Regions from separate parts of the Allobosea sp. PAMC 26642 genome, predicted to be linked through region 2. Evidence: predicted binding sites of a transcription regulator. Region 2 holds the regulator's gene; the other holds the start of a gene.
The links. Region 2 encodes PhoB, which activates phosphate uptake and scavenging genes when phosphate is short. Its sites were predicted from a motif close to TGTCATNNANCTGTCAT; they were not measured.
Positions count from the first base shown of each region.

Region 1 (15,639 bases), 2.3 Mb from region 2:
CCGGAAAGGCTGGCGAGCGTCGCGAAGCGCTGCGCCATCAGCACATAGACCAGCGACAGGCCCGTATTGGCGAGATTGGCCTGCATGCTGCCGAGCGCGCCTGCGGCGAGGAAGGCCGGATCGTGCTCGAGCGCCAGGAAAACATAGACGGGACCGGCCGAGATCGGCAGCGTCGCAATCATCGCCGCGACGACCGGGCCGGACCGTTCGGCCAGAAGCGAGCAGCCCACGACAACGGCAGCGGCGACCGCCATCTTGGCGACCAGCATGCCGATCCAGGGATCGATCACGCCGGCTCGCCGTCGTTTTCGCTAGCTGTCTCGCCCCTTGCCCAGCCCGCCTTGGTCTCGGCGACGAAATCGGCGAGACGACCGGCCGCGATCGCGGCACGAAGGCCCGCCATCAGATCCTGATAATAGGCGAGGTTGACCCAGGTCAGCAGCATCTTGCCGAGCATCTCCTCGGATTTGACCAGATGATGCAGATAGGCGCGCGCATAGGCGTTGGCCGCAGGACAAGACGATTGGGGGTCGATCGGCCGCGGGTCTTCGGCATGTTTGGCGTTCTTCAGGTTCATCCTGCCGAAGCGCGTGAAGATCTGGCCGTGGCGCCCTGCCCGCGTCGGCATCACGCAGTCGAACATGTCGATTCCGCGCAGGACCGCCTCGACGAGATCGTCAGGCGTGCCGACGCCCATGAGATAGCGGGGCTTTTCGGCCGGCAGATGCGGCTCGACCGTCTCGATCATCGCCAGCATCACGTCCTGCGGCTCGCCGACAGCGAGCCCGCCGATGGCATAGCCCTTGAGGTCCATGGCGACGAGTTCCTTCGCGCTCTCGATGCGCAGGCGCGGCACCGCCCCACCCTGGACGATGCCGAAGAGCGCCCTGCCCGCCGGGTTGCCGAAGGCCGCCTTGCACCGCTCCGCCCAACGCAGCGACAGCCGCATCGCCTTCTCGGCCACGGCATCCTCGCAGGGCAGCGAGACGCATTCGTCGAGCTGCATGACGATGTCGGAGCCTAGCAGGTTCTGGATCTCGACCGAGCGTTCGGGGCTCAGCATGTGCTTCGAGCCGTCGATATGGGATTGGAAGGTGACGCCCTCCTCGGTGAGCTTGCGAAGATTCGCCAGCGACATCACCTGGAAGCCGCCCGAATCGGTCAGGATCGGGTGCGGCCAATTCATGAATTCATGGAGGCCACCAAGCCGCGCGATGCGTTCGGCTCCCGGCCGCAGCATCAGGTGATAGGTATTGCCGAGCACGACGTCGGCGCCGAGCGCCTTGACCTGCTCGGGATACATCCCCTTCACGGTCGCGGCCGTGCCGACCGGCATGAAGGCCGGCGTGCGGATGACGCCACGCGGCATCCGAATTTCGCCGGTGCGGGCGGCGCCGTCCCGGCCAAGCAGATGGAAGCTGAATTCGGTCGTCATGGGGGTGGGAGGTAGCGCAGGGAGGCTTCCGGCGAAAGGGCGGGCGCGAGGTTCTCACATGCGGAAGCTGCACGCCTCCCGCGGCGACCAATGCGCCGGATGCCGTCACGGCACCGTCATCACAGGCTCCTAGCAACAGTGTCTGCTGCACGCCCGGCGTCCGGCCTGCCCCGTTTTGCGAGGAGTTCGCGATGAAGCCTCTGGTCCTTCTTGCTTTCGCTGGTGCGCTGCTCGCGTCCTCAGTCTCACCGGGCCAAACGGAGCCCCTGACCGGGGCTGGCTCGACCTTCGCCTTTCCGGTCATCGGCAAATGGGCGCAGAACTACAGAATCGCCAAGTCCGACGGGGCCGAGATGGTCCCGCTCGACATCGGGGTCGATTACGAGCCGGTCGGCTCGCTTGGCGGCGAGGTCCGCGTGACCCAGCGCGCCACCGATTTCGGCACGAGCGACCGGCCGCTCTCGCCCGAGGAACTGACCCGGACGGCCCTCGTCCAGTTCCCGATCGTGATGGGCGGTATCGTTCCCGTCGTGAACATCGACGGCATCAGTCCCGGCCAGATCAGGTTCACCGGAGCGCTGCTCGCCGATATCTATCTCGGCAAGGTCAAGCGCTGGTCGGACCCCGCGGTCGCCGCCGTCAATCCCGATCTCAAGTTGCCCGACGCCGCGATCAACGTGATCTACCGATCGGACGGCTCGGGCACGACGTTCAATTGGACCGACTATCTCAGCAAGGCCAGCCCCGAATGGCGCGACCGGATCGGCGCCAACACGCAGGTGGCCTGGCCGACCGGCGTCGGAGCAGAACGTACGCAGGGCGTTGCAGGTGCCATAGGGCGGATCAAGAATTCGATCGGATACATCGAGCTTGGCCAAGTGCTGCGCGCTTCGCTGGCCTATGGGCTGGTGCAGAACAAGTCCGGCAATTTCATCAAGGCCGACGCCGCGAGCCTGCAAGCCGCCGCCGCCAGCGCCGAATGGGCCTCGACCAAGGATTTCGCGTTGATGCTGACCGACGCGCCCGGCGCCCAGGCCTACCCGATCGTCGCGACCACCTTCGCGTTGGTGCCGAAGCCGCTGACGCCGCGCACCCGCGAGGTTCTGAACTTCTTCCGACTCTCGCTCGAGACAGGCGGCGCCGATGCAACGGCCCTCGGCTATGTGCCTTTGCCGGATGCTCTGGTGAAGCAGGTCAAGGACTACTGGGCGGCAAACCTCAAGCCCGCGAGCTGAGCGCCGCTTCGTAGATCTCCGGCTTGAAGCCAATGAGGGTACGGCCGCCGAGATCGAGTACCGGGCGCTTGATCATCGAGGGCTGCGCCAGCATCAGCGCGACAGCCTTCGCCGCGTCTAGCTCTTGTTTGTCCGCGTCCGACAAGGCACGGAAGGTGGTGCCGGCGCGGTTCAGCACCGTCTCCCAGCCATGCTCGGCGATCCAGCGCTCCAGCGAGGCGCGGTCGATGCCGGCAGCCTTGTAGTCGTGGAAGGCATGGGTGATCCCGTGCGTGTCCAGCCAGGCACGCGCCTTCTTCATCGTATCGCAGTTCTTGATGCCGTAGATCGTGATGCTCATGTGGATTATCCCGGGGCGGTCAGCATCGGTCGAGACCGGCTGCGAGTGGAATGACAAGGTACCGCTGGCGATTCAACATCCACCCGATTTCGCAGCGCGTCGATGCCCGGCGGTTGTCTTCACGAACGCCTCAAGCCGCGTGCTTCACCGATCCCTCGACGACGACGTAGGGCTGGTCGCCTTCCAGCACCTCGACGCGGGCGCGCACGCCGTAGACATCGGCGAGCAGCGCGGGCGTCACGATCTCGCGCGGCGGCCCCAGGGCGACCATGCCCGCATGCGCGAGGACCATGACCTTGTCGGCGAAGCGCAAGGCCTGGTTGATGTCGTGTAGCGAGATCAGGACCAACATGCCGCGCTCGCGCGCCAGCCGGCGGACGAGCGAGAGCACCTCGAACTGGCGATGCAGGTCGAGCGCGCTGGTCGGCTCGTCGAGCAGAAGGATGTCGGGCTCGCGCGCCAGTGTCTGGGCGATCGAGACGAGCTGGCGCTGCCCTCCCGACAGCTCGCCTAGCCCGCGGAAGGCGAGATCCTCGATCTCCAATTCGCGCAGCACCGCGTCGATCCGCTGCAGTTCCTCGTCGCTGACCGACCAAGAGCCGCCCTGCTTGAAGGCGAGCAGGATCGATTCGTAGACGGTGAGGACGGCGTTCACCGCCGTATCCTGCGGCAGATAGCAGGCGCTGGGCTTTGCGCGCCCCGCCACGATGCTCCTGCCGGAGATGACGATATCGCCGGCGCCCGCGACCAGCCCGGCGATACGCCGGAACAGGCTCGACTTTCCCGCCGCGTTCGCGCCGATGACGGCCACGACCTCGCCCCCCGTCAAGGCCGGCGCGTCGATGCCCTGCAGCACCATGCGGCGGCCATAGGCGACGCCGACACCCCTTAGCGTGAGGCTCACCATGCGCGTTTCCGGCTTGACATGATGAGGCTGAAGAAGAAGGGCACGCCGATCAGGGCGGTGACGACGCTGATCGGGAAGATCAGGCCCGGGATCAGCGATTTCGAGACCACCGAGGACGCAGAGAGGATCGCAGCTCCAGCCAGCGCCGAGGCCGGCAAGAAGAAGCGCTGATCCTCGCCGATGACCATGCGCGCAATGTGGGGGCCGACCAGCCCGATGAAGCCGATCGTTCCGACGAAAGAGACCGGCACGGCCGCCAGCAGGCTGACCAGCAGCATGATCTCGAGCCGCAGGCGCCTGACGTCGATGCCGAAGCTCGCCGCCTTGTCGTCGCCCAGGCGCAGCGTCGTCAACGCCCAGGCGCGGCGGAAGAAGAAGGGCAGGCTCAGGGCGAAAACGCCGGAGGTTATGGCGAGCTTGTGCCAACTCGCCTTCGTCAGCGAGCCCATCATCCAGAAGACGACGGCGCCCAGCGCCTGTTCGGAAGCGAAGAACTGCAGCAGCGCCAGCAGCGCGTTGAAGGTGAAGACCAATGCGATGCCGAGCAGGATCACCGTTTCGGTGGTGACGCCGCGCGACTGGCTAAGCATGTGGATGAGCAGGGCTGCGCCCATCGCCACGATGAAGGCGTTGATCGGCACGATATAGTCCGCCGCGATTGGCAGGAGCCCGACGCCGAAGACCAGCGCGAGCGCCGCCCCGAAGCTCGCCGCGGCCGAGATGCCGAGCGTGAAGGGGCTTGCAAGCGGGTTGTTCAGGATGGTCTGCATCTGCGCACCGGCGACCGCCAGCGACGCACCGGCGACGACGGCCATCAGCGCCACCGGCAGGCGAATATCCCAGATCACTACCCGCAACGCGGCCGGAACTCCGGCGGGATCGATGAGTGCCTGGAGCACCTGGCTCGCGCTGTAACGAGCCGGCCCGACCATCAGATCGACGACGAAGCTCGCGAGCAGCAGGCCAAACAGACCAACCAGAATCAAACGGCGGCGCAGCGTCAGCGCCCGATAGGCGAAGCGGGCCTGGATTTCCGGCTGGCGGATGACCGCAGTCACGTCCGGCCTCATTTACGCTCGACCGTGACCCAATATCCGGGCTCGTAGGGCAGCGGCAGGAAGCGCTCGTGCAGCGTCTTCAACGTGGCCGACGCATCGACGTCCTTGAACAGTTCCGGATGCAGCCAGGCCGCTATCGCCTGGATCGCCACGAACTGGTAGGGGCTGTTGTAGAACTGGTGCCAGATCGCATGGACGCGACCGTTCTTCACGGCCTGTGTCTGGGCGAAAGCCGGGCGCTGGGCGAGCGCTGCAAGCTTGCGTCGTGCCTCGACCAGATCGGTGCCGGGGCCAAGGCCGACCCAGGCGCCGCCAGGCACATAGGCGCCCCAGTTTCCACCAGTCACGATGACGACTTCGGGATTGGCCGCGACGACCGTCTCGGCGTTGACCGTGCCGAAGGTGCCGGGGATGAGGTCGACGGCCAGGTTCCGGCCGCCGGCTATCTCGACCATCTTGCCGAAATTCTCGTTGCCGAACGACATGCAGCAATCGTCCGTGAAGCCGGCCGCACGCTCGATCATCACAACAGGCTTCTTCAGGTTTACCGCCTTGGCCAGACGATCCGTGACCTTGGCGATCTCGGCGGCGCGGAAGGCGATGAAATCCTCGGCGATCGCCTCCTTCCCGAAAAGCTTGCCGATCACCCGCATCGACGGCTCGGTATTCTGGAAAGGCTTTTCGCGGAAATCGACATAGACGACAGGGATGCCAACCTGGGCGAGTTTCTCGACCAGGCTCGCCTCGTCGCTGGCGACCCTGGCTTCGACATTCAGGAACAGCACGTCGGGCTTCAGCGCGATCGCCTGCTCGATATCGAAGGCGCCCTCCTTCATGCCGCCGAAGGCCGGGAGCTTCGCGATCTCGGGATAGCGCGCGAGATAGGCCTTGTAGCTGTCGGGATCGGCCTTGGAGAGGTCGTCGCGCCAGCCGACGACGCGCTTGAAGGGAGCGTCCTTGTCGAGCGCGGCGACGAAGTACATCTGCCGCCCCTCGCCGAGAATAACGTGCCGGACCGGCGCCTCGACTTCGACCTTGCGGCCGAGCACGTCGGTGACCGAGACCTTCTCGGCATGGGCCGCCAGGGATGCGACGAGCATGGATATGGCAAGAGCCGCCCCGCAAAAGACTTCGCGCAAAGCAATCATGAGGTGAGCCTTCCAGATGAACTGGCTGGCTCCTATGACCGTCTCAGTAGGCGTGCAAGTTTTATGTTCTATAATTACTCTAAACAAAAACACGGGCTTGCTTAACGTCGGACGACGCCGCTTCGACGAGGACCAGTTTCACCTACTTGCTTCCGTCGGCACTTCGTGGTTTCCACGCGAACGGAAGTTACAGGACCTATGCGAGCCATGACGACGCTGCACCATAATCTCAGCCTGAAGGACGAGATTCGCGACTACTGGTCGATGCGGTCCGAGACCTTCGACAGCCAGCCGGGCCACGAAATCTTCTCGGACGACGAGCGCCGGGCCTGGCTCGCCCTGTTCGGTCGGCATCTCGGTGATGCCAGGGCCGGCCGGGCGCTCGATCTCGCCAGCGGAACCGGCGTCATCTCCCTGCTGCTGGCGGAACTCGGCTACAGCGTGACGGGGCTCGACCTCTCGGAGGCGATGCTGGCCCGGGCCCGGGCCAAGACGGCCGGCAAACCGATCAAGCTCTATGCCGGCGATGCCGAGGATACGCTGGAAGCCGGCGAGAGCTACGATGTGGTGGTGACGCGCCATCTGGTCTGGACGCTCCCGGACCCGGCGGCGGCTTTGCGCGAATGGTTTCGCGTGCTCAAGCCGGGCGGCCGCGTCGCGATCGTCGATGTCGATATGACCAATCCGCGCCCGGGCAACGGCAAAGCCCTGCGGCTGCTGGCGAGGCTGGCGAAGCGCCTGTCAAATGCGCCGCCACCGGCTGGCCACGCGGCCATACATGACGACATCGTTTCCCGCGTCTATTTCTCGAAGGGCTGCCGGCCGGAGGCTATCGCACAACTGCTCGCGAAGGCCGGCTTCGTCGACATCGCCATCGATCGCAACCTCCATGCGATCCACCGCGCGCAGGGCCGCTTCATGCCGCTGCACCAGCGGCTGGAACGTGCGAGCCAGGACCGTTTTCTGGTCTCGGCGCGCAAGCCCGGCTGAGACGCCCGATCAGCCGAGTCGGCTTATCGCCCGCTCGCTATTCCCACTCGATCGTGCCGGGCGGCTTGCTCGTCACGTCGTAGACCACGCGGTTGATGCCCTTGACCTCGTTGATGATGCGGGTCGCGGTACGGCCGAGGAAGGCCATGTCGTAGGGATAGAAATCGGCCGTCATGCCATCGACCGACGTCACGGCGCGCAGCGCGCAGACATGGTCGTAGGTGCGATAATCGCCCATCACGCCGACCGTTTTGACCGGCAGCAGCACGGCGAAGGCCTGCCAGATCACGTCGTAGAGGCCGGCCTTGCGGATTTCGTCGAGATAGATCGCGTCGGCCTTGCGCAGGATGTCGAGCTTTTCTTTCGTGATCTCGCCTGGGCAGCGGATCGCGAGGCCCGGCCCCGGAAAGGGATGGCGGCCCACAAAAGCCTCAGGCAGGCCGAGTTCGCGGCCGAGCACGCGAACCTCGTCCTTGAACAATTCGCGCAGCGGCTCGACGAGCTTCATCTTCATGCGCTCGGGCAGGCCGCCGACATTGTGGTGGGACTTGATCGTGACGGAGGGGCCGCCGCTGAAGGAGACGCTTTCGATCACGTCGGGATAGAGCGTGCCCTGGGCCAGGAAATCCGCACCACCGATCTTGTGGGCCTCGGCGTCGAAGACCTCGATGAAGAGGCGGCCGATGGTCTTGCGCTTGGCTTCCGGATCGGCGCCGCATTTGGCAAGCTCCGAGAGGAAGAGCTCTTCCGCTTCGACATGCACGAGCGGGATATTGTAGTGGTCGCGGAACAGGCGCACCACCTCTTCCGCCTCGTTCATCCGCATCAGGCCGTGATCGACGAAGACGCAGGTGAGCTGATCACCGATCGCCTCATGGATCAGCACCGCCGCCACAGCCGAATCGACGCCGCCGGAAAGCCCACAAATGACGCGGCCCTTGCCGACCTGCGCCTGGATCTTGGCGATGGTCTCGGCTCGATAGGCCGACATGCTCCAGTCGGGCACACAGCCGCAGATGGTCACGACGAAATTGCGCAGGAGTTTTGCGCCATCGGGCGTATGCACCACCTCGGGGTGGAACATGGTCGAGTAGAAGCGCCGTGCCTCGTCGCTCGCCACCGCATAGGGCGCGTTCTCGGAGGTCGCCTTGACCGAGAAGCCCGCCGGCAGCTGCGTGACACGGTCGCCATGGCTCATCCAGACGGGGTAGCGGCCGCCCTCCTCCCAGATGCCTTCAAACAGCGCCGAGGGCGTAACGATCTCGACATCGGCGCGGCCGAACTCGGCCGCATGGCCGCTCTCGACCGTGCCGCCGAGCTGCTGCGCCATGGTCTGCTGTCCGTAGCAGATGCCGAGCAGCGGAACATCGGCGGAGAAGACCGCCTCCGGCGCGCGCGGCGAGTTCTCGTCGGGGACCGAGGCAGGCCCTCCGGAGAAGATCACGCCCTTCGGCTTCAGCCGCTGGAAGGCCTCGGAGGCCGACTGGAACGGCGCGATCTCGCAATAGACGCCGATCTCGCGGACGCGCCGCGCGATCAGCTGCGTCACCTGGCTGCCGAAGTCGATGATGAGGATGGAGTCGTGGATTTTTTCGCTCGTCATCGCGCTCGGTTAATGGATCGCAGGCGAGCGTGCAACGTCATCGTCGGCCGTCAGGCCCTGCGTTCGAGGCAGGCCAGATAAAATCCGTCGGTTCCCGTCCGGCGCGGCGAGAACTGAAGCCCGAACTGCGTCGCGAACCGGGCAAGCCCATCGAAACCGTCCGCATCGGCGGCGGCCAATATCTCGGGCGTCGGCACGTTTTGAAAGCCCGTGTTGCGATCCAGAAAAGCCGCGATCGCCCTGTCGTTCTCCTCGGGCAGCACCGAGCAGGTGATATAGGCGATGCGGCCACCGGGTTTCACCAGCTTTGCGGCACGCGCCAGCACCTCGGCCTGGTCCTTGATGCGCTCGGCCAAGGCGCCCGGGCGCACGCGCCATTTGGCGTCGGGATTGCGACGCCAGGTGCCGGAGCCGGTGCAGGGCGCATCGACCAGGACGAGATCGACCTGTCCGGCGAGGTCTGCGAGCGGGTCGTGGCCGCGCGAGCGCGGGATGCGGATCTCGACATTGGTCGCGCCCGAGCGCGCCAGCCGTTCATGCAACGGCGCGAGACGGCGGCTGTCGAGATCGGTCGCGAGCAGGCGGCCGCGATCGGCCATCAGCGCGGCGAGCGCCAGCGTCTTGCCGCCGGCGCCGGCGCAAAGATCGACGACCGTGGTGTCCGGCCTGGCGCCCGCAAGCAGCGTGACAAGTTGCGAGCCCTCGTCTTGTATCTCGAAGGCGCCGGCGAAGAAGCCGGGCTCCGACTGCAGCGAGGGACCGCGTCCGTCCTGGCCCGGCTGGAAGCGGAGCGCATCGGGCGACCAGATCCCGGCCTCAGGCGCCAGGTGAGCCAGATCATCCATCAGCCTGCCGCGACTGGTCTTCAGGCGGTTCGCGCGCAGGTCGATCGGCGCGCGGCCGGCCAGGAGCTGCCCTTCGGCGATGGCCTCAGTCCCGAAACTGACGACGAACCCCGGCCAGAGCCATTCGGGCACATCGGCCTGGACCCAGCCGGGCGCGCCGTCGAGTGTCAGCACTGAGAGCCGCGACGTCTCGTCTGCATCGAGCGGCATCGGCGCATGGTTCTCACCGGAGCAAAGCTCGGCGATTTCAGCGACCGAGTGGCCGCGCGAGCGTGCCAACATGCCCAGCATCAGCGCGCGCGGCGTCTCCGAGGCCATGAGAAAGGCGCTGGAGGCTTTGCGGCGCAGCGCGTCGTAGACCAGCGATGCGATCGCAGCGCGATCCTTGGAGCCGGCGAAGCGGCGCGACAGACCCCAGTCCTTGAGCGCGTCCGAGGCCGGGCGACGGCGCTGGATGACGTCGTCCAGCACTTCAATGGCTGCGCTGATGCGGGCGGCGGGTGTCATGTCGGCGAACTGGTCATGCTGGTGAACACGTCATGGCGGCGAATTCCGGGGTGGACGATCGTCAACGCACTGATGATCGCGCGCGCCAATGTCGAGATGGCCGATGTCGAGATGGCCGATGTCAAACATGACGCACGATCCTGGCACGACCAACGACATACTCTTGACGCGGTCCTTCCACAGGCTGAAACACGAGGCAACTGCCTCTTGCAACAAAAGGTCCCGATCCATGCAGCGCGCCGGCCATCTTGCTCTCGCCTCCTTCCTCGCGCTCGCGCTGGCCGCCTGTGCCACGCAACCGGCGACCGACCTGACGCCGCCGCCCGCCAAGCGCCTCGACGCCAAGACCACGCTCGAAAGCGGCCCGCGCCGCTGAGCCGGAGATCGCCGTCACGCCGCGACAGCGTGACGGCGCCTTCAACCGCCTGTCACATCAACCGACCAGAAGTCTCGCCGGAAACGTCGCGACCAAGGATCGAACCATGATGACGAAAACAATGCTTGCCGCCGGTGCCGCGGCCTGCCTCGGCCTGGCGGCCGTGAACCCCCTCCCAGCTTTCGCCCAGGCCGCGTCGCCGACGCTTTCCGGTCAGAAGCCCCTGATCGTCGGGCATCGCGGCGCGAGCGGCTATCGCCCGGAGCACACGCTCGAATCCTACAAGCTCGCGATCGAACAGGGGGCCGATTTCATCGAGCCCGATCTGGTCGTTACGAAGGATGGCGTCCTGATCGCGCGCCATGAACCGGTGATGAGCGGCACGACCGACGTCGCCAACCGGCCGGAATTCGCCAGCCGCAAGACCACCCGCAAGCTCGACGGCGTCGAGACGTCCGACTGGTTCGCCGGCGATTTCACGCTGGCCGAGATCAAGACGCTGCGCGCCAAGCAGGCCTTCGCCGATCGCGATCAGTCGCATAACGGCAAATACGAGATTCCGACCTTCCAGGAGATCATTGATCTGGCGAAGTCGGAGAGTGCCCGCCTCGGCCGGACGATCGGGATCTATCCCGAAACCAAGCACCCGATCTTCCATGCGGCGATCGGCCTGCCCCTCGAAGACCGGCTGCTCGACGCCCTCAAGGCGGCCGGCTGGACCGAGAAATCCTCGCCCGTCATCATCCAGAGCTTCGAGACGGCCAACCTCCGATATCTTCGCGGCAAGACGCAGGTGCGGCTGTTCCAACTGGTCGATGCGGACGACGTCGACAAGGACGGCGGCATCGTGCTCGCCGCCCCCTTCGACAAGCCCTATGATTTCGTCGTCACCGGCGACAAGCGGACCTTCAAGGACCTGGTGACGCCTGAAGGCCTGAAAGAGATCGCGACCTATGCCGACGGCGTCGCGCCATGGAAGCCTTATCTGATTTCCGGCAAGCAGATCATCGGGGCCGACGGCAAGCCGCAGGATCTCAACAAGGACGGCGCCATCGACGAGCGCGACCGCGTCCTGCTGCCGCCGACCGACGTGGTGAAGAATGCCCATGCAGTGGGGCTTCTGGTCCATAGCTGGACGTTTCGCAGCGAGCCCAAGCGGCTCGCCTCCGACTTCAAGGACGAGCCGGCAGCCGAATACAAGGCGTACCTCGCGCTCGGTATCGACGGGCTGTTCTCTGACTTCCCCGACGCGGCCGTGAAGGCGCGCGACAGCAAATAGGCTTATCGACGTCGCATAAAAAAGGCCGTCCCGCGCAAACGGGACGGCCTTTCGATTCAGGATACGTCGAAGCTCCGCCGACGATTAGTTGCAGACGCGCTGCCTCGTCTTGATCACGCCCCGCGGCGTCTCCTCACGGGTGATCACCGTGCGGCAGCGCTCGCGGTCGCGGTACTCAACGCGACGACGATCGTCGCGTCGGTCGTAGCCACGGTCAGAACGGCGGTCGTAACCGTCGCGATCATCGCGGCGAACTTCGCGCTCGATGACGCGCTCGCGCGGGCCGCGCGTATCGACACCGATGCCGCCGGGACCAACACTGATGGACTGGGCATAGGCGCCGCCACTTATCAGCGTTGCGGCTATGAGGGCGGGAATAAAGCGTTTCATCTTGTCTCCTCCATTTCGAGAGGAAAACAGAGTGCGGATGTGTTTTGTTCCGCGATGCAGCGGTTCAAGCGGCCTGACGCAGAGTCGGCGGCGCACTACCGCGTCTAAATTGGCGCGCCGGACCAGTCCGGCGCGCCATCGATCTTGCCCGACCGCAGATCAGTGCAGGATCTGGCTGAGGAAGAGCTTGGTGCGCTCATGCTGCGGGTTCTTGAAGAACTCGTTGGGCTCGTTCATCTCGACGATCTGCCCAGCGTCCATGAAGATGACCCGGTCGGCGACCTGGCGGGCGAAGCCCATTTCGTGGGTGACGCAGAGCATGGTCATGCCCTCGTCGGCGAGCGAGACCATGGTGTCGAGCACCTCCTTGACCATTTCCGGATCGAGGGCGGAGGTCGGCTCGTCGAACAGCATGATCTTGGGGCTCATGCAGAGCGAGCGGGCGATGGCGACGCGCTGCTGCTGGCCGCCCGAGAGCTGGCCCGGATATTTGTTCGCCTGTTCGGGAATCTTGACGCGCTTCAGGTAGTGCATCCCGATTTCCTCAGCATCCTTCTTGGGCATCTTGCGCACCCAGATCGGCGCCAGTGTCAGGTTCTCGAGGATCGTGAGATGCGGGAACAGGTTGAAGTGCTGAAAGACCATGCCGACGTCGCGGCGGATCTCGTCGATCTTCTTGAGATCATTGGTGAGTTCGGTCCCGTCGACGATGATGTTGCCCTTCTGGTGTTCCTCCAGACGGTTGATGCAGCGGATCATCGTCGACTTGCCCGAGCCCGACGGGCCGCAGATGACGAGTTTCTCGCCGCGCGAGACCTTCAGGTTGATGTCGCGCAGCACGTGGAATTCGCCATACCACTTGTTGACGCCGATCATCTCGACGGCCGTCGCGGTGTTCAGCGAGGTCTGCTTGAGGGCCGCCGGGCGGCTGTCGGTCTTGAGTTCTGCCATTGCCATGGTCGTGGTCCCTCTCAGCGTTTCTGGCCGGCGGCGAGACGCTTCTCGACCGAGATCGAATAGCGCGACATGCCCCAGCAGCACAGGAAATAGAACATCGCGGCGAAGGCATAGCCCGTCGCGCGCGTGGTCGGCGTCGCCCAGGTCGGATCGACCAGCGTCGCCTCGATCGTCCGCAGGAAGTCGAAGATACCGACGATGGTGACCAGCGTCGTGTCCTTGAACAACCCGATGAAGGTGTTGACGATACCCGGAATCACGATCCGCAACGCCTGCGGCAGGATGATCAGGCGCATCATGCTGCCATAGCCGAGGCCGAGCGACATCGCGCCCTCGTACTGGCCCTTCGGAATGGCTTGCAAGCCGCCGCGGATGACCTCCGCCATATAGGCGGCGGCAAAAAGCGCGACGCCGACGAGCGGACGCAGCAGCCGGTCTGGCGAGTATTCCTGCGGCACGAACAGCGGCAGCATGGTGTTGGCCATGAACAGCACGGTGATCAGCGGCACGCCGCGGACGAACTCGATGAAGATCACAGAGAGCAGCTGGATGATCGGCAGCCTCGAACGGCGGCCGAGCGCGAGCACGACGCCGAGCGGCAGCGAGAAGACGATGCCGACGGCCGCGATCAGGAACGTGACGGTCATGCCGCCCCAAAGGCCGGTATCGACCCTGGGCAGGCCCGCCGTGTCGGCAAGGATCGCCATCAGGCCGAAGACCACGAGCGAGAGCAGGACCAGCCGCTTGGGGCGGTAGAAGCGCTTCCAGGGTGGGAGAGTCTCCTCGACGGCCAGAAACGCCGGCCCGATCCAGAAGCGCGCCAGCGCCGGCGCGAAGGACAGCACCAGATAGAGCGCCATCAGAGCGACGGTGATGATGATCAGCCAGCGCAGGAAGCCCTCCGCATTGGCACCGCCGAGCAGCAGGATGTAGGCGCTGATCGGCAGCAGCACGAAGAAGAAGAAGAAACCGACCTTCTTAAGCGGCACCCTCTCCCAGAGCAGCCAGATGATGCCGAGCGCGAACATCACGAAGACGATGTCGACCCGCCAGCGCTGGGCGACCGGGTAGGAGCCGTAGACGAAGTACTGGAAGCGGTCGGCGATATAGGCCCAGCAGGCGCCGACCGGACGGCCGACCTTGTCGGCGAGGCAGGCGTCGCGGTTGGTGCCGGACCAGACGGCGTCGATGAAGTAGAACCGGACGAGGTCGGGCACGCTGGTGACGACGATGTAGAGGCAGACCAGCGTCATCAACGAGTTGACGGGGCCGGAAAACAGGTTCGCCCTGATCCAGGCGATGGGTCCGGCAACCGATAGCGGCGCCGCCTCCTGCTGCAGCGTCTCGCGGCGAACGAAGGCATAGGGTGAGTTTTCGAGCGTGGCGTCGGTCATCGTGGGGCCCTCACCGTTCCACCAGCGCCATGCGCTTGTTGTAGATGTTCATGAACAAGGAGGTCACGAGCGAGATGGTGAGATAGACCGCCATGGTGATGGCGACGACCTCGACGGCCTGGCCGGTCTGGTTCAGCACCGTACCGGTGAAGACCTGGACGAGATCTGGATAGCCGATCGCGACCGCAAGCGAGGAGTTCTTGGTCAGGTTGAGATAGTTCGAGGTCAGCGGCGGGATGATGACCCGCATCGCCTGGGGAATGACCACGAGCTTGAGCGTCGGCCCTGCGCGCAGGCCTAGCGCATTGGCCGCCTCGGTCTGGCCCCTGGAGACGGCGAGAATTCCGGCCCGGACGACCTCCGCGATAAATCCGGCGGTATAGGTCGTCAGGCCGATCAGCAGCGCCACGAACTCAGGATAGATCTGCAAGCCGCCGGTGAGGTTGAAGCGGCCCTGCTGCGGCAAGTCGAAGGACAGAGGCTGGCCGGCGAAGAAGTAGACGATCAGCGGCAGTCCGATGATCAAGGCGAGCGTGATCAGGCCGTTGGGATATTGCTTGCCGGTCCGTTCCTGCTGCTTCTTCGACCAGATATAGAAGACGACCGCAGCGGCTGCCGCCAGGAAGAAGGCAATCACCACGGCCTGGAAGGCCGGCCCGAATTGCGGGTTGGGCATGATCAGGCCGCGGTTGTTCAGGAAGATGTTGCCCGGTAGCGCAATCGAATTGCGCGCATCGGGCAAGGGCTTCAGCACCGCATTGTACCAGAAGAACAATTGCAGCAGCAGCGGCAGGTTGCGGATGACCTCGACATAGATCATCGCGAGCTTCGACAGCACCCAGTTGGGCGACAGCCTGGCGACGCCGACGAAGAAGCCTAGGAATGTCGATAGAACGATGCCGATCGAGGCGACCAGCAATGTGTTCAGCAGGCCGACATAGAAGGCCTGACCGTAGGTGCTACCCGAGGCACTGAAGGGGATCAGCTTCTGGTTTACGTCGAAGCCTGCGGCGTTGTGCCAGAAGCCGAAGCCGGATGCGATCTTCTGCGCCCGCAGGTTTTCGATCGCGTTGGACGCAGCCGACCAGATGAGGAACGCGACGACGGCCAAGAGGGCCAGTTGGTAGACGTATCCCCTGATCTTGGGATCGTACAGCAGAGAAGCCCTGCCCGGC
Region 1 covers NZ_CP014301.1:1,251,298-1,266,936, reverse strand. The annotation lists gene AXW83_RS05900 (hypothetical protein) at 1-290, opposite strand, end outside; gene tgt (tRNA guanosine(34) transglycosylase Tgt) at 287-1,435, opposite strand; gene pstS (phosphate ABC transporter substrate-binding protein PstS) at 1,627-2,670, shown strand; gene AXW83_RS05885 (ArsC family reductase) at 2,654-3,010, opposite strand; gene AXW83_RS05880 (ABC transporter ATP-binding protein) at 3,141-3,917, opposite strand; gene AXW83_RS05875 (FecCD family ABC transporter permease) at 3,911-4,987, opposite strand; gene AXW83_RS05870 (ABC transporter substrate-binding protein) at 4,984-6,075, opposite strand; gene AXW83_RS05865 (class I SAM-dependent methyltransferase) at 6,331-7,113, shown strand; gene guaA (glutamine-hydrolyzing GMP synthase) at 7,151-8,716, opposite strand; gene AXW83_RS05855 (RsmB/NOP family class I SAM-dependent RNA methyltransferase) at 8,767-10,068, opposite strand; gene AXW83_RS27465 (hypothetical protein) at 10,298-10,444, shown strand; gene AXW83_RS05850 (glycerophosphodiester phosphodiesterase) at 10,551-11,723, shown strand; gene AXW83_RS05845 (hypothetical protein) at 11,808-12,113, opposite strand; gene AXW83_RS05840 (amino acid ABC transporter ATP-binding protein) at 12,273-13,064, opposite strand; gene AXW83_RS05835 (amino acid ABC transporter permease) at 13,085-14,464, opposite strand; gene AXW83_RS05830 (amino acid ABC transporter permease) at 14,475-15,639, opposite strand, start outside.
Region 1: pstS (phosphate ABC transporter substrate-binding protein PstS) is a predicted target of PhoB. The motif match lies at 1,539-1,555, and genes of this name have one in related genera.

Region 2 (15,639 bases):
GCAAGCTATCGGGACTCGTCACGGAAGCAGCACCGGACTGGACGGTCGAGACGCTGCGCCCGGCGGTCGATCATCTGTTGGCAAGCTTCGGGCCGGAGCGCCTGATCTGGGGCAGCGACTGGCCGGTGGTGACGCTGCGCGCAAGCTATGGCCGGTGGGTCGAAACCGTCGAAGCCCTGCTCGCCGCAGTAGGCGAGACCGAGCGGGCCGCGATCATGGGTGAAAACGCCCGCCGGGTTTATCTGACGCAAAGGGGGCGGGGGTGAGCGCGCGCTCAATGGAAAGCATGATACCGCCGTCATTCCGGGCGCAGCGCAGCGGAGACCCGGAATCCATTATAGAGCATTGAGCTTTACGATGGATTCCGGATCGGCGCCGCTTTGCGCCTTGTCCGGAATGACGGCGCGCTCGACCGACGGATCGACACACAGGACACGACCAATGCTCAAGGGCCTCGACCCCATTTTGTCCGCCGACCTGCTCTGGATTCTCGCCGCGATGGGGCATGGCGACGATCTGGCGCTGGTCGATGCCAACCATCCCGCCGAGACGATCGCGAGCGCGACGACCAGCGGGCGGCTGGTGCGGCTGCCAGGACTGACCATGGGGCGTGCCGCCCGCGCCATCCTCTCCGTGCTGCCGATCGACGATTTCGAGCCGGATCCGGCGCGCCGCATGCAGGTGGTGGGAGATGCGGAGACGGTCCCGGCCGTGCAAGCCGAGGTCCAGCGGGAGCTCGATCGCGCGCTGGGCCATGCGCTGCCGCTTTCAGGCATCGAGCGCTTCGCCTTCTACGAGGCGGCCAAGGAGAGCTTTGCGGTCGTTCAGGTCGGCGATCCGCGACCCTATGGCTGCTTCCTGTTCCGCAAGGGCGTGATCGCGGGTTTGCCTGACCTCGCCGACTGAACATGCCGATCGGTAAGGATCGAAGGCGATGTCCTCCAACCTTTCATAGCGGGCGTTCGACCCGCGCACGCCACGGCGCTGTCGAGGGGGCGCGGGCATAGCGCGGTGGAAACGTTCACGAACCATTCACTTCAAGTTCATTCCGATGCGGCTAAGCATTTTCAAGATCCGTTCGCGGTCACGGGCATCGCCTGACGCAATCGGCATCTCGGTCCGGGGGGAACCGCAAGCTTGCAGCCGTCGAGCGATCCAGACGCAGGTGACGGCCTGCCGAATGACAGGCAGGTCGCCTGCCGATTCGCGCGGCTGACCGGCGGTTTCTGGCGCGGCAAAAGCGCGAGAAAAGCCTGGTTCTGGTCCCTTTCGCTCGCCGGGGCCATCGTCGTCTCCGTCTTCGCCAACGTTACCGTCAACCGCTGGAATGGCTGGTTCTTCGACGCGCTGGAGAAGAAAGACGGCGAGAGCGCACTGGTCGCGATGGCCGTCTTCCCGGTCCTTTGCCTGATCGTGGCGGGCATCGGCGTCGTCATCCTGATCTCGCGCGAGACTTTTCAGGTCCACTGGCGCGAGTGGGTGACGGGCAAGCTCACCGATGGCTGGGTCGGCGAACGCCGCTTCTTTCGGCTGTCGGCCTCGGGCTACGAGCCCGCCAACCCCGAATACCGCATCGCCGACGATATCCGCTGGGCGACGGAGCCGGTGGTCGATTTCGCCATCGGGCTGCTCTCCTCGATCATTACCGCGATCACCTTCATCGGCATCCTGTGGAGCATCGGCGGCAGCCTCACGCTCCATGCCGACAGCGGCCCAATCGAGATCCCGGCCTATATGGTGCTGGCGGCTATCGTTTACGCGGTCCTCGTCTCAGCTCTGATCAGCATCGTCGGGCGGCGCCTGCCGCGGCTGATCGCGGCGCGCAACGAGGGCGAGGCCCGGTTGCGCTTCGCGCTGATGCGCATTCGCGACCATGGCGAGACCATCGCGCTCGCCCGCGCCGAGACGGGCGAGCGCCGCGCCGTCGCGCAGACCTATGACGGCTTGGTGCAGCGCTGGCTCGCGATGATCCGCCAGCGCGGCCGGCTGACCTGGATCACCAACGGGTCCGGCGCGCTTGTGCCGGTGGTGCCGCTGCTGCTGGCCGCGCCGAAATACCTTGCGAGCGAGATGTCGCTGGGCGAGGTCGTCCAGGTCGCGGCCGCTTTTGTGGCCGTCCAGAACGCCTTCAACTGGCTGATGGATAATTTCATGCGTATCGCCGAATGGCTCGCCGCCGCGCGGCGCGTCAACGAACTTTCCGACGCGCTGGAGCGGGTCGACGGCCCGCCGCCCGGCGACCACCTCGCGGTGAAACCGAGCCGCGACGGGCTGCTGCGGCTCGACGAGGTCACGCTGATCGATCGCGACGGCCGCACGCTGGTCGCCGATGTGGCGTTCGCGCTGCCGCCGGGCGCGACGCTGCATCTTTCGGGCGAACTCGGCCTCGGCAAGGCCGCCCTGATCCAGGCGATGGCGGGGCTGTGGCCCTGGGGCCGGGGCGAAATCGCGCTGCCGGCCGGCGCGCTCGTCACCGTGGTGCCGCAGAAACTGCATCTTTCGACCGGGAGCCTGCGCGACGCGCTCGACACAAGCGTATCGTTGCCCCACCACGCGCTGGCGACGGCCTTGCAGCGCTACGGCCTGTCGCATCTGGTCCCGGCGCTCGACGAGAGCCGCGACTGGGACAAGGAACTCGCCACGGGCGACAGGCAGCGCCTGGCGCTGGCTCGGGCCGAACTGGAGCGGCCCGACGTCGTCCTGCTCGACGAGGCGACCAATGCGCTCGACACCGATACGGCGCTCGAACTCCTGGCCGCGCTGCGCGAGATGCGACCCGATGCGATGATCCTCGCCTTCGGCCACAGCGCCGGCTTTACGGAGGCCGCGACGCACCGACTGGCGATGAAGCGGGCCGGCGGTGTCGTGCGGATGGTCACCCAAGACCTGCCGCCGCAGGCCAAAAGCCGTATCGAACTCGCCGAGCAGTCGCCCTGATGCCACCCGGTGTTCAGCCGAAGTTCAGCCAAGTCGCGCCTTCTGGACGACAACCGCCCCACCCTAACCGACACCGGACGCAAGGCCGGCCTAGCCGATGGAGCCGACGAGCATGAACGCCGCGCCGATGAACATCTGGGACGTCTATTGGGGCCTGCGCGTCGAACAATGCCCTTGCGACGTGCATTTCGTCGAATGGATCGAAGAGCAGGGCCTGACCGGCAAACGCATCTACCATTTCGGCACCGGCGGGCATCACTATGTCGGCATCCGCTGCGCCGAGCCGGAGCTGAACAACACCGTGCTGGGCATCACAGCTTCGCCGAAGGAGTACGATGCCTTCGTCAAGCTGGCGACCGGCAACCCGACGATCACCAAGACCTACAGCGCCTATTTCGGCGACATCTACACCAGCAACGCCAAACTGCTGCCGCGCTTCGACGTCGTCACGCTGTTCCACTCCTGCGAATTCCGCACCGAGGCCAACGATGCCTATGGGGCGCTGACCGACCACGAGGTGATCGATCTCTTCACCGCCCAGACCGATGCCGGCGGGCATCTCCTGTTCTATACCGGCTCGTTCGCCTATGCCTCGGCGGAGCCGATCATCGCGGATTGGGCGAAGACCGCGCCGGTCGAAGAGGTCACGGCATTCAAGTCGCTGCGGGTCTTCAGAAAAACGGCCTGAGGGTGCCGGACCGTCGATCGGTCTGCGCCATGGCCGATGTCCCATCTGCTCCAATATCGCCGAAAAAGTTCACCTCACCCTCGGCATGAGCCCGGCGGATTCGCCGCGCCCTCCCGGCTTGTGCATTGCCGACAAGGCGCTATGTCTCACGTCCGGCGTGTGTCATGCGCGTCCTCGTTCCAACAGGGGTCTTGCGCGGCTGCGCCCGGCCACACCAGTCTTTCGAAAGTTCGCGTATGTCGTTTGGCCCGCAGGAGCCCGGGATGCCGCTGCGCAAGCGCAGCCGCTGGTGGTGGCTCGGCCCTCTCGCAAGCGCACTGATATTCTGCGCCTCGCTGGTGGTGCTCTGGTTCATCGTCAAGGAGATCGAGCCCGGCGAGTTGACGGCGGCGTTTCGCAATGCAAGCGCCCGGCAGGTCGGCTTGGCGCTCGGCTTCACCGCGCTGAGTTACCTGCTGCTGACCGGCTATGATGCGCTCGCCCTGAAGCGGCTGGGCCTGTCGATCCCCTATCGCACCACGGCGCTCGCCTCGTTCACCAGCTATTCGGTCTCCTTCACGCTGGGCTTCCCAATCGTGACCGGCGGCACGGTGCGCTACTGGATCTATTCGCCTAAGGGCGTGCGGGCCTCCGAGGTCGCCAGCCTCACCGTGATCGCAGGCCTGACCTTCTGGCTGGGCTTGGGTGCGATCCTGTGTGCCTGCATGTTCTACGACCCTGAGGGCGTCGCGCGCCTCGCCCGCGTCTCGCCGCTGGTGGTGCAGGGTGTCGGCGCCGCCGTGGGACTGGGGACGCTCGGCTATCTGGTCTGGATCGCGACCGGCGAGCGCACCGTGCGTGTCCGTGGCTGGAATCTGCCCTTGCCGGGCTTGGGCATCACGCTCGGCCAAATGGCGCTGGGCGCCTGCGAAGTCTGCGCTGCCGCCGCCGTACTCTTCGTGCTGCTGCCGGGCGGGCATAATCTCGACTATCCGAGCTTCCTGGCGGCCTATGTCTTCGCCTGCCTGATCGGCATCGCCAGCCATGCGCCCGGCGGCCTCGGCGTCTTCGAGGCGACGATGCTGATCGCGCTGAGCCAACTGCCCTATGAGGGCGTGCTCGGCGCGCTGCTGCTGTTCCGGATCGCCTATTATCTGCTGCCCTTCATCCTGGCGCTGGTCCTGCTCGCCCTGAACGAGATGGTCCGGCGGATCAGGCGACGGGAACGGTGAGCGATACCTCTCAACGCTCGCCGCCCTTGTCCAGATAATCCTCCGCGCTCAGCATGATCTTACGGTCGATCTCGCCAAGCGCCGCCTCGTCCTTGCCGGCATAGGGGATCGCGTCCAGCACGAGACGGATCGCGCTCAGCCGGGCGCGGAGCTTGTCGTTGGCCCGCAACACATGCCAGGGCGCCCAGTCGCTCGAGGTCTTGGCCAGCATCTGCTCGAACGCCTGCGAATAGGCGTCGTAGCGCGGGATCGCCTCGAAATCGATTGGCGAGAGCTTCCAGCGCTTCAGCGGGTCGTGCCAGCGGGCGTGCAGCCGCGTCATCTGCATCTCACGGCCGATCGTCAGGAACAGCTTGATCAGGCGGATGCCGTCGCGGGCCAGCATACCCTCGAAGGCGGGAGCCTCGCGCAGCAGCGCGTCCGTCTGCTGTGGCGTGCAGAAGCCCATGACGGCTTCCACGCCGGCGCGGTTGTACCAGGAGCGGTCGAAGAAGACGATCTCGCCGGCAGTCGGCATCTGCGCGGCATAGCGCTGGAAATACCATTGCCCCTGCTCGATGTCGGAGGGCTTGGACAGCGCCACGACGCGGGCCTGGCGCGGATTGAGATGCTGGGTGAAGCGGCCGATCGTGCCGCCCTTGCCGGCGCCGTCGCGCCCCTCGAAGACGATCACGATCCGTTCGCCGGTCTCGCGGACCCAGCTCAACAGCTTTTGCAACTCGATCTGGAGCGGCTCCAGTTCCCTGTCGTAGCGCTTGCGCTTCATGCGTTTGCCATAGGGATAGTCGCCGCTGTGGTAGGACGCATCGACGATCGCCTGCGGCAGAACCTCGGCCTCGATGTCGAAGACCGGTGCGGCAGGCATCGTCTTCGTGGAGCTTTTGGCAGCGCGCTTGGCGGCAGGCGGGGGGCGCTTTTCCTTCGGCGCCACGTCGATCATCCCTTTGAGCTTTGCTCCCGAAAATGCTTTCGCCATCGCCTTGCTCCCTGTTTCAGTCAGCAATCTAGACGCCCTCCCCGGTGAAGGGAATTGACGCTTGCGGGCGTTCCGATCAGGAAGGAGCATTCGGCGCTTCCCTGCCTGCCGCCTGCGCAAGGTTCTCGTGTCCCGATGCTCGATACGGTCGACCCCAATACCGGTCCAACGCTCGCTCTGATCGAGGCGCTGGGCGCCGCCGTCGTCCTGCTTGATCCGCAGGGCCTGGCCCAGGCGTTGAGCCCGGCGTTGCGCGCACTGGTGCCGGGCCTCGATATCGGCAAGCCGCTGACCGTGGTGATGCGCGATCCCGACCTGCTCGGGGCGGTCGACCAGGTCTCGCGCGAGGGCGGGCGGCGCGTCATCGAGCTGATCGAGCGCGTGCCGGTCGAGCGCACCTTCCGCATCCACATCGCCGCGCTGAAAGGCGCCGGCTGGCGGCGGCCCGTGCTGCTGACCTTCGAGGATCTCAGCGAGCAGCGCGTGACCGAGCGAATGCGCGTCGATTTCGTCGCCAATGCCAGCCACGAACTGCGCACGCCGCTGGCCTCGCTGCTCGGCTTCGTCGAGACTCTGCAGGGTCCGGCCCGCAACGATGCCGGCGCGCGCGACCGGTTCCTGGCGATCATGCGCGAGCAGGGGCTGCGCATGGCCCGCCTCGTCGACGACCTGCTCTCGCTCTCGCGCATCGAACTGCGCGCGCATCTGGCGCCCGACAGCCCGGTCGATCTCGCCGGCATCTCGCGCGAGATCGTCGACTCTTTGACGCTGATGGCGCGCGAGCGCAACGTCACGCTCCGGCTCGAGGTGCCACCCGAACCGGTCAAGGTCGCAGGAGATCGCGACGAATTGTTGCGGCTGATGGAAAACCTGGTCGAGAACGCGATCAAATACGGCAAGGCAAACGGCGAGGTCGCGATCGAGGTGCTCGGCGGGCCCGCAGAGGCCAGCGTCAGCGTGCGGGACGATGGGCCGGGCATCGCACCCGAGCATCTGCCGCGCCTGACCGAGCGCTTCTACAGGGTCGATACCGCCGCCAGCCGCGAGGCGGGCGGCACGGGGCTGGGGCTCGCCATCGTCAAGCACATCGTCCTGCGCCATCGCGGACGACTGACGATCGAGAGTTCGCTGGGGCAAGGCGCGACATTCCGTGCGATTTTGCCGCGCTTCGGGACGCAGCCCCGCAACACCGCATAACGGTTTGTGACAGCTTTGATGACGGAATGTCATGCACCTGTCATACTGAGGGTGTTCTGACGGGGCGCTGAAACTTGCGACCCAACGAGGACCCCTCAATGCGCAAAATTCTCATTCTCGCGGCGGCGACCGTCGGCCTGTCGGGCATCGCCCAGGCCGCCGACATCACCGGCGCCGGTGCGACCTTCCCCTTCCCGATCTATGCCAAGTGGGCCGAGGCCTTCAAGAAAGAGACCAATATCGGTCTCAACTATCAGTCGATCGGCTCTGGCGGCGGTATTCGCCAGATCAAGGCCAAGACCGTCGCCTTCGGTGCGACCGACGCCCCGCTCAAGGGCGAGGACCTGACCAAGGACGGCCTGATCCAGTTCCCGACCGTGATGGGCGGCGTCGTCCCCGCGATCAACGTCGCCGGCGTCGAAGCCGGCAAGCTCAAGCTGACCGGCCCGATCGTCGCCGCGATCTATCTCGGCGACATCAAGAAGTGGAACGACCCCAAGATCGTCGCGCTCAATGCCGGCGTGACCCTGCCCGACGCCAACATCAACCCCGTCTACCGTTCGGACGGCTCGGGCACGACCTATGTCTTCACCGACTACCTCTCCAAGGTTTCGGCCGAGTGGAAGTCCAAGGTCGGCGCCAACCAGTCGGTCCAGTGGGCTGTCGGCATCGGCGGCAAGGGCAATGAAGGCGTCTCGGCTTCGGTCAAGCAGGTCGCCAATTCGATCGGCTATGTCGAGTACGCCTATGCCAAGCAGAACAAGCTCAACTACGCGCTGCTCCAGAACGCGGACGGCAACTTCCCGGCGCCCGACGACAAGGCTTTCCAGGCCGCCGCCGCCAACGCCAACTGGAACGAGGCTCCCGGTTTCGGCATCTCGCTGAACAACCAGAAGGGCGCCGAGGCCTGGCCGATCACAGCCGCGACCTTCATCCTCGTCCACGCCAAGCCGGAGAAGCCGGAAGAAGTGCAGGCCGCGCTGAAGTTCGTCGACTGGGCCTTCAAGAACGGCGACAAGCTCGCTCTCGACCTCGACTACGTGCCGCTTCCGGCCGCCGTCAAGGATCAGGTCCGCAACGCCTGGAAGGGCGTCACCGACCCGGCCGGCAAGCCGATCTTCTGATCGTCGATCCAAGGGCGAAGCGGGATTCATCCCGCTTCGCCTCTCTCGACCCTCATCCCGAGGAGCGGTTTATTTCATACCCGCTCTTCGGGATGAGGGTTCGATCCAGAGATAACGATCGCTTTCGCCTCTCCCCGCCTCGCTTCTTCTTGCCTCGATTTGTTTTGCTTTGACCGGAGTTCCACGGATGACAGCCGTGACAAACCAAATGGACATCCCGGCTGCGCCGATCCAGCGCAAGACGCCCAAGGGCACCTTCGACATCATCTTCCGCAATGCGAGCTTCCTCTCGGCACTCTTTGTGCTCGTGCTGCTCGCCGGCATCATGTTCTCGATGGTGGTCGGCGGCTGGCCTGCCTTCCGCGAGATGGGCATCGGCTTCATCACCTCGAGCGTCTGGGACACCCAGAACGACCAGTACGGCGCCTGGCCTGCCATCGTCGGCACGCTGTCGACCGCTTTCCTGGCGCTGGTGATCGGCGTGCCGCTGTCCCTGGGCATCGCGGTCTACCTGACGCAGCTCGCGCCGCCCTGGTTCAAGCAGCCGGTCTCCACCGCGATCGAACTGCTCGCCGCCGTGCCCTCGATCATCTACGGCATGTGGGGCCTGTTCGTCTTCGTGCCGCTGTTCGCGGCCTATGTGCAAATTCCGCTCTCCAACATCGTCGAGGGACTACCGATCGTCGGCACGGTTTTGTATTCGCGCTCGCCCTCGGGGCTCGGCATCCTGACGGCGGGCATCATCCTCGCCTTCATGATCATCCCCTTCATCGCCTCGATCACCCGCGACATGCTCGACCAGATCCCCTCCGTGCTGCGCGAGAGCGCCTATGGCATCGGCGCGACGACCTGGGAGGTCGTGCGCCACGTGCTTGTCCCGCAGGCCGGCGTCTCGATCATCGGCGCGGTCATGCTGGGGCTGGGCCGCGCGCTCGGCGAGACCATGGCCGTGACCTTCGTCGTCGGAAATGCGAACCGCCTCTCGGCCTCGATCATGGATCCGGGCTCGACGATCGCCTCGCGTATCGCCAATGAATTCAACGAGGCCATGGGCCTGCAGCTCAACGCGCTGATCGCGCTCGGCTGCATCCTGTTCTTCGTCACCTTTGTCGTCCTCGTCATTGCGCGCATCCTCGTGTCGCGCGTCAAAGCCTACTGAGCGAGCTGGTCATGAGCCTGACGACACCGTCCACCGTCCGCGCCCTTCCCCATGCCGAATGGGGCCGCGTCCGCCAGTCGCGCCGCACCGCCGACAAGCTGATGCGCGTCATCGCCACCGGCTTCACCTTCCTGGCGATCTTCGTGCTGTTCTGGATCCTCGGAATGCTGATCGTGAAGGGCATCGGCGGGTTGTCCGTCGCGACCTTCACCCAGGTCACGCCCGGCCCCGGCTCCGAGGGCGGCGGTCTCGCCAACGCCATCGTCGGCTCGATCGTGCTGACCTTCCTCGGCATCGTCGTGGCGACGCCGATCGGCGTTCTGGCAGGGACCTATCTCGCCGAATACGGCAAGGGCTCGAAGCTCGCCGACCTGATTCGCTTCATCAACGACATCCTGCTCTCGGCACCGTCGATCCTGATCGGCCTGTTCGTCTACGTCATCATGGTCGAGCCGCTGGGCGGCTATTCCGGCTGGGCCGGCGGCGTGGCGCTCGGCATCATCGCGATCCCGGTGATCGTGCGCACCACCGAGGACATGCTGCGGCTCGTGCCCGGTCCGCTGCGCGAGGCAGGCTCGGCGCTCGGCGCGCCGCCCTCTGTCGTGATCACCTCGATCACCTGGCGGGCGGCGAAATCCGGCATGGTCACCGGCATCCTGCTGGCACTCGCCCGCATCGCCGGCGAAACCGCGCCGCTGATCTTCACCGCGCTGAACAACAATTTTTGGTTCTCGCCCACGCTCAAGGGCGGCGTCTCCAACCTGCCCGTGACGATCTACCAGTTCGCCTCTGCTCCTTATGAGAACTGGCAGGAGCTCGCCTGGGCCGGTTCGCTGATCATCACGGTCTCGATCCTGCTGCTTTCGATCATCGCCCGCCGCATCGTGCGCGGCTCCAAGTAAAAGCCGACGCCAAGACCCGTCGCGTCCGATCTGAAGGAACCTGTCGATGCTTTCGACTCTTGAACTGAGCCCGCAATCGCTCGACGCCGATGCCCCCGTCCGGATCGCGGTCAAGAACCTCGATTTCTACTATGGCGAGCACAAGGCTCTGAAGAGCATCAACCTCGACTTCCGCGACCGCCATGTCACGGCGCTGATCGGCCCCTCGGGCTGCGGCAAGTCGACCCTGCTGCGCATCTTCAACCGCATCTACTCGCTCTATCCGGAGCAACGCGCGACGGGCGAGATCATGCTCGACGGCCGCAACGTCATCTCCAACGACATCGACGTCAACGAGTTGCGCTCGCGCATCGGCATGGTCTTCCAGAAGCCCACACCCTTCCCGATGTCGATCTACGACAACGTCGCCTTCGGCATCCGCCTGTATGAGAAGCCGCCGAAATCCGAGCTCGACGACCGCATCGAGGGCGCCCTGCGCCGCGCCGCGCTCTGGGATGAGGTCAAGGACAAGCTCAAGGCGTCGGGCATGGGCCTTTCTGGCGGCCAGCAGCAGCGCCTGTGCATCGCGCGCACCATTGCGCAGAAGCCCGAGGTGATCCTGTTCGACGAGCCGACCTCGGCGCTGGACCCGATCTCGACCGGCAAGATCGAGGATCTGCTGGAGCAGCTGAAGACCGACTTCACCATCGTCATCGTCACCCACAACATGCAGCAGGCGGCGCGCATCTCGCAGTACACCGCTTTCATGTATCTCGGCGAGGTGATCGAGTTCGCTCCGACCAACACCATCTTCATGAACCCCGCCAAGAAGCAGACGCAGGACTACGTCACCGGCCGCTTCGGCTGAATCGAACTCCGCTCTGCACAGGGACACACGCCGATGACCGACCATATCGTCCGCTCCTACGACGCCGAACTTGAAGCGCTGCGCCGCAGCCTTGCCGAGATGGGCGGGATGTCCGAGCGTATGCTCGGCGATTCCACCGTGGCGCTGGTGCGCCGCGATACCGCGCTGGCCCAGAAGGTGATCAGCGCCGACCAGCGCCTCGACAACCTGCAGCGCGATGTCGAAGAACGCGCCGTGCTGACCATCGCGCGCCGCCAGCCGCTCGCCAACGATCTGCGCGAACTGATCTCGGCGATCCGCATCGCCTCCGACATCGAGCGCGTCGGCGATCTCGCCAAGAACATCGCCAAGCGCGCCGTGGCCATCTCCGGCCAGTTCCAGCCGCCGCACCGCGCCGTGGTCGGGCTGGAGCATATGAGCCGCCTCGTCCAGGCCCAGCTCAAGGACGTGCTCGACGCCTATGCCGCTGGGAACGAGCAGAAGGCGATGGAAGTCTGGCACCGCGACGGCGAGATCGACGCGCTCTACACCTCGCTCTTCCGCGAGTTGCTGACCTACATGATGGAAGATCCGCGCAACATCACCTTCTGCACGCATCTGCTGTTCTGCGCCAAGAACGTCGAGCGTATCGGCGACCACACCACCAACATCGCCGAGACGATCCATTATCTCGTCACCGGCGAGTCGCTGGACCTGAACCGGCCCAAGCTCGACACGACCGATATCAGCGTCGAGGCAGTGCTCGGGAGCTGACACCCGTCGCGTCATGGTCGGGCTTGACCCGACCATCTCGGACACCAGAGGGTTCTGGTGTGAGGGATTCTCGGGTCAATCCCGAGAATGACGCGCAGGGAACCGCCCAACATCTGGAAACCCGCCATGCCCGCACGCATCCTGATCGTCGAGGACGAGGAGCCGCTAACGCTGCTCCTGCGCTACAATCTCGAAGCCGAGGGCTTCGAGGTCGACAGCGTTGCGCGCGGGGACGATGCGGAGCTGCACCTGCGCGACAACACGCCCGATCTCGTGCTGCTCGACTGGATGCTGCCCGGCCTGTCGGGCATCGAGCTCTGCCGCCGCCTGCGGGCGCGGCGCGACACCGAGCGCGTGCCGATCATCATGCTGACGGCTCGCGGCGAGGAGACCGAGCGGGTGCGCGGTCTCGCCACCGGGGCCGACGACTATGTCGTCAAGCCGTTCTCTCTGCCCGAGCTGATCGCGCGCATTCAGGCGCTGCTGCGCCGGGCCAAGCCGGGCCACGTCGCGGGGCTGCTGGCAGCCGGCGATCTCGAACTCGACCGCACGACGCGGCGCGTGCGCCGCTCGGGTTCCGAGCTGCATCTGGGACCGACCGAGTTCCGGCTGCTCGAATTCCTGATGCAGGCGCCGGGCCGGGTCTATTCGCGCGCTCAGCTGCTCGACGCCGTCTGGGGCCGCGACGTCTATATCGACGAGCGCACTGTCGACGTCCATGTCGGACGCCTGCGCAAGGCGATCACGCCGGATAATACGAAAGACCCGCTGCGCACCGTGCGCGGCGCCGGCTACGCCTTCGACGAGACATTCGCTCGGGGGTGAGGCGTTCGCGTCGCGCGGCGGCCCTGCGTCCATGGCGATTGCGAACGGCGTCCGGGTCTGGTCCCTTGCATCATTCGCCATGAAGGACGCTTTCCCATGCTCACCCGCAATCTCGGTCGCTCCGGCCTTCGCGTTTCGCTCGTCGGCCTCGGCTGCAATAATTTCGGCGGCCGGATCGATGACGACGCGGCACGCAAGGTCGTCGATGCGGCGATCGAGAACGGCATCACTTTGTTCGATACCGCCGATGTCTACGGCAATCGCGGCGGCTCCGAGACCGTGCTCGGCCAGTTGCTCGGCGCGCGCCGCAAGGACATCGTGCTGGCGACGAAGTTCGGCATGGACATGAACGAAGCCGGCACGATGAAGGGCGGCTCGCGGCACTACATCATGAACGCGGTCGAGGCTTCGCTGAAGCGGCTGAAGACCGACTGGATCGACCTCTACCAGATTCATCGGCCCGACTCGCTGACCCCGATCGAGGAGACGCTGCGGACGCTCGAAGACCTGATCCGTCAGGGCAAGGTGCGCTATATCGGCTGCTCGAATTTCGCGCCTTGGCAGGTGGCGGATGCCGCCTGGACGGCGCGCGATCTGGGCGTTACCGGCTTCGCCTCGTGCCAGGACGAGTACAGCCTGCTCAAGCGTGGGGCCGAGAGCTACCTGCTGCCCGCCACCCGTCACTACGGCATGGGGCTCCTGCCGTATTTTCCGCTGGCCAACGGCCTTCTCACCGGCAAGTACAAGCGCAACGCCCCACTGCCGGAGGGCGCGCGCATGACGCGCGAGGCGCCGCGCGCTGCGGAAGTCCTGACCGACGCCAACTGGGACAAGACCGAGAAGCTGGCGGATTTCTGCGAGTCGCGGGGCCGGACGCTGGTCGAGCTCGCCTTCTCCTGGCTGGCGGCCCAGCCGGTGGTCTCCAGCGTGATCGCAGGCGCGACCAGGCCAGAGCAGATCGCGGCGAATGTGAAAGCAGCTGACTGGGTGCTGTCGCCCGAGGATCTGGCCGAGATCGATACGATCACGAAATAGGGCGCTACCGTCATTCTCGGGCGACGCGAAGCGCAGACCCGAGAATCTCAGGACGAGAAGGCACTGTCGAAGAGATGCTCGGGTCAAGCCCGAGCAGGACGCCATGGCCACTCCTGACAGCTTCTTGCGGATCGCGCCGCCTCTGCGATAGACCGCCCGGCGCCGGTTGCTTATGGTCCGCGCCATGAGCGAGACAGCCCCGAACGCCGCCGCCCCGGACCTCAAGCCCGGCGACCATCTCTTCCTGGTCGACGGCTCGAATTTCATCTTTCGGGCCTATTTCCAGTCGATCAACCAGGACCGGAAATACAATGCCCGCTCGGACGGGCTGCCCTCGGGCGCGGTGCGGCTGTTTGCCACCAAGCTCTTCCAGTTCGTCAAGGACGGCGTGCTCGGGGTGAAACCGACGCATCTCGCCATCATCTTCGACAAGTCGGAGAACTCGTTCCGCAAGGAGATCTACCCGGCCTATAAGGGTAACCGCTCCGAGCCGCCGCCGGACCTGATCCCGCAATTCCCGCTGATGCGCGCGGCGGTGCGGGCTTTCGGCCTGATCCCGGTCGAGCAGGATGTCTACGAGGCCGATGATCTGATCGCGACCTATGCAAGGCAGGCGCGCGAGGCCGGGGCCGACGTGCTGATCGTCTCGGCCGACAAGGATCTGATGCAGCTCGTGGGTCCGGGCGTGGCGATGTACGACCCCGCCTCCGGCGACGCTAAGAAGGGTGCCGGCTTCAGGCCCGAGCGCAAGATCGGCGAGCCGGAGGTGGTCGAGTATTTCGGCGTGATGCCCAACCGCGTGGTCGATGTGCAGTCGCTCGCAGGCGATGCGACCGACAATGTGCCCGGCGCACCCGGCATCGGCATCAAGACGGCAGCCCAGCTGATCGGCGAATATGGCGATCTCGATACGCTGCTGGCGCGCGCCGGCGAGATCAAGCAGCCCAAGCGGCGCGAGACGCTGACCAATCCCGAGATCGTCGAGAAGGTGCTGATGTCGCGCCGGCTCGTCAGCCTGGTCGATGACGTCAAGGTCGAGACGCCGCTGTCACATCTGACGCTGAGCCAGCCCGACCCGGCGCCGCTGATCGCTTTCCTCAAGGCGATGGAATTCACCACCATCACCAAGCGGGTGGGCGAGGCTTACGAGGCCGATGTCTCGGCGATCGAGGCCGATGCGGATTTGGCGCCCGGAGGCTCCCGTGCGGCCGAACTCAAGGCGCTTTATGTCGGCGCCGATGCGGCGGGCACCGGGCCGTCGCTCTCGCTGGCCGCCAGTGCGGCGGTGACGCAGCCCGGTGCGGCCACACCCGCGACCGACGGCGCGTCGACCCCAGCCGACCTCGCCGCCGCGCGCAAGAACCAGGCGCTGGCGCAGAAGATCGACCGCGCGAGCTATGAATGCGTGCGGACGCTTGCCGATCTGGAACGCTGGATCGGCTGGGCTTTTGAGGCTGGGGTCGTTGCGCTCGATACCGAGACCAGTGCGCTCGACGCGATGCAGGCCGATCTCGTCGGGATTTCGCTCGCGGTGGCGCCCGACAAGGCCTGCTACATCCCGCTGCAGCATCGCGGCGGCACGGATCTGTTCGGCGGCGGCATGCTGGAAGGGCAGATTCCGCTCGACGATGCGATCGCGGCGCTGAAGCCCCTGCTCGCCGATCCCGGCGTGCTCAAGGTCGGCCAAAACATCAAATACGACCTCGTGCTGCTGCAGCGCTACGGGTTCGTGGTGGCGCCGATCGACGACACGATGCTGATTTCCTACGCGCTCGATGCCGGCAGCAATTCGCATGGCATGGACAGGCTGTCGGAGCTGCATCTCGGCCATGAGACAATTACCTATGGCCAGGTTGCCGGCACCGGCAAGGCGCAGGTGAGCTTCGACAAAGTCGCGCTCGACAAGGCGACGGACTATGCCGCCGAGGATGCCGACGTGACGCTCCGGCTCTGGAGGGCGCTGAAGCCCCGGCTTGCGGCCGAGG
Region 2 covers NZ_CP014301.1:4,504,045-4,519,683, reverse strand. The annotation lists gene AXW83_RS21635 (amidohydrolase family protein) at 1-266, shown strand, start outside; gene AXW83_RS21630 (RbsD/FucU family protein) at 442-906, shown strand; gene AXW83_RS21625 (ABC transporter ATP-binding protein/permease) at 1,138-2,937, shown strand; gene AXW83_RS21620 (hypothetical protein) at 3,050-3,625, shown strand; gene AXW83_RS21615 (lysylphosphatidylglycerol synthase domain-containing protein) at 3,889-4,836, shown strand; gene ppk2 (polyphosphate kinase 2) at 4,847-5,776, opposite strand; gene AXW83_RS21605 (ATP-binding protein) at 5,948-7,009, shown strand; gene pstS (phosphate ABC transporter substrate-binding protein PstS) at 7,108-8,133, shown strand; gene pstC (phosphate ABC transporter permease subunit PstC) at 8,321-9,292, shown strand; gene pstA (phosphate ABC transporter permease PstA) at 9,304-10,194, shown strand; gene pstB (phosphate ABC transporter ATP-binding protein PstB) at 10,241-11,041, shown strand; gene phoU (phosphate signaling complex protein PhoU) at 11,075-11,794, shown strand; gene phoB (phosphate regulon transcriptional regulator PhoB) at 11,921-12,619, shown strand; gene AXW83_RS21570 (aldo/keto reductase) at 12,716-13,654, shown strand; gene polA (DNA polymerase I) at 13,839-15,639, shown strand, end outside.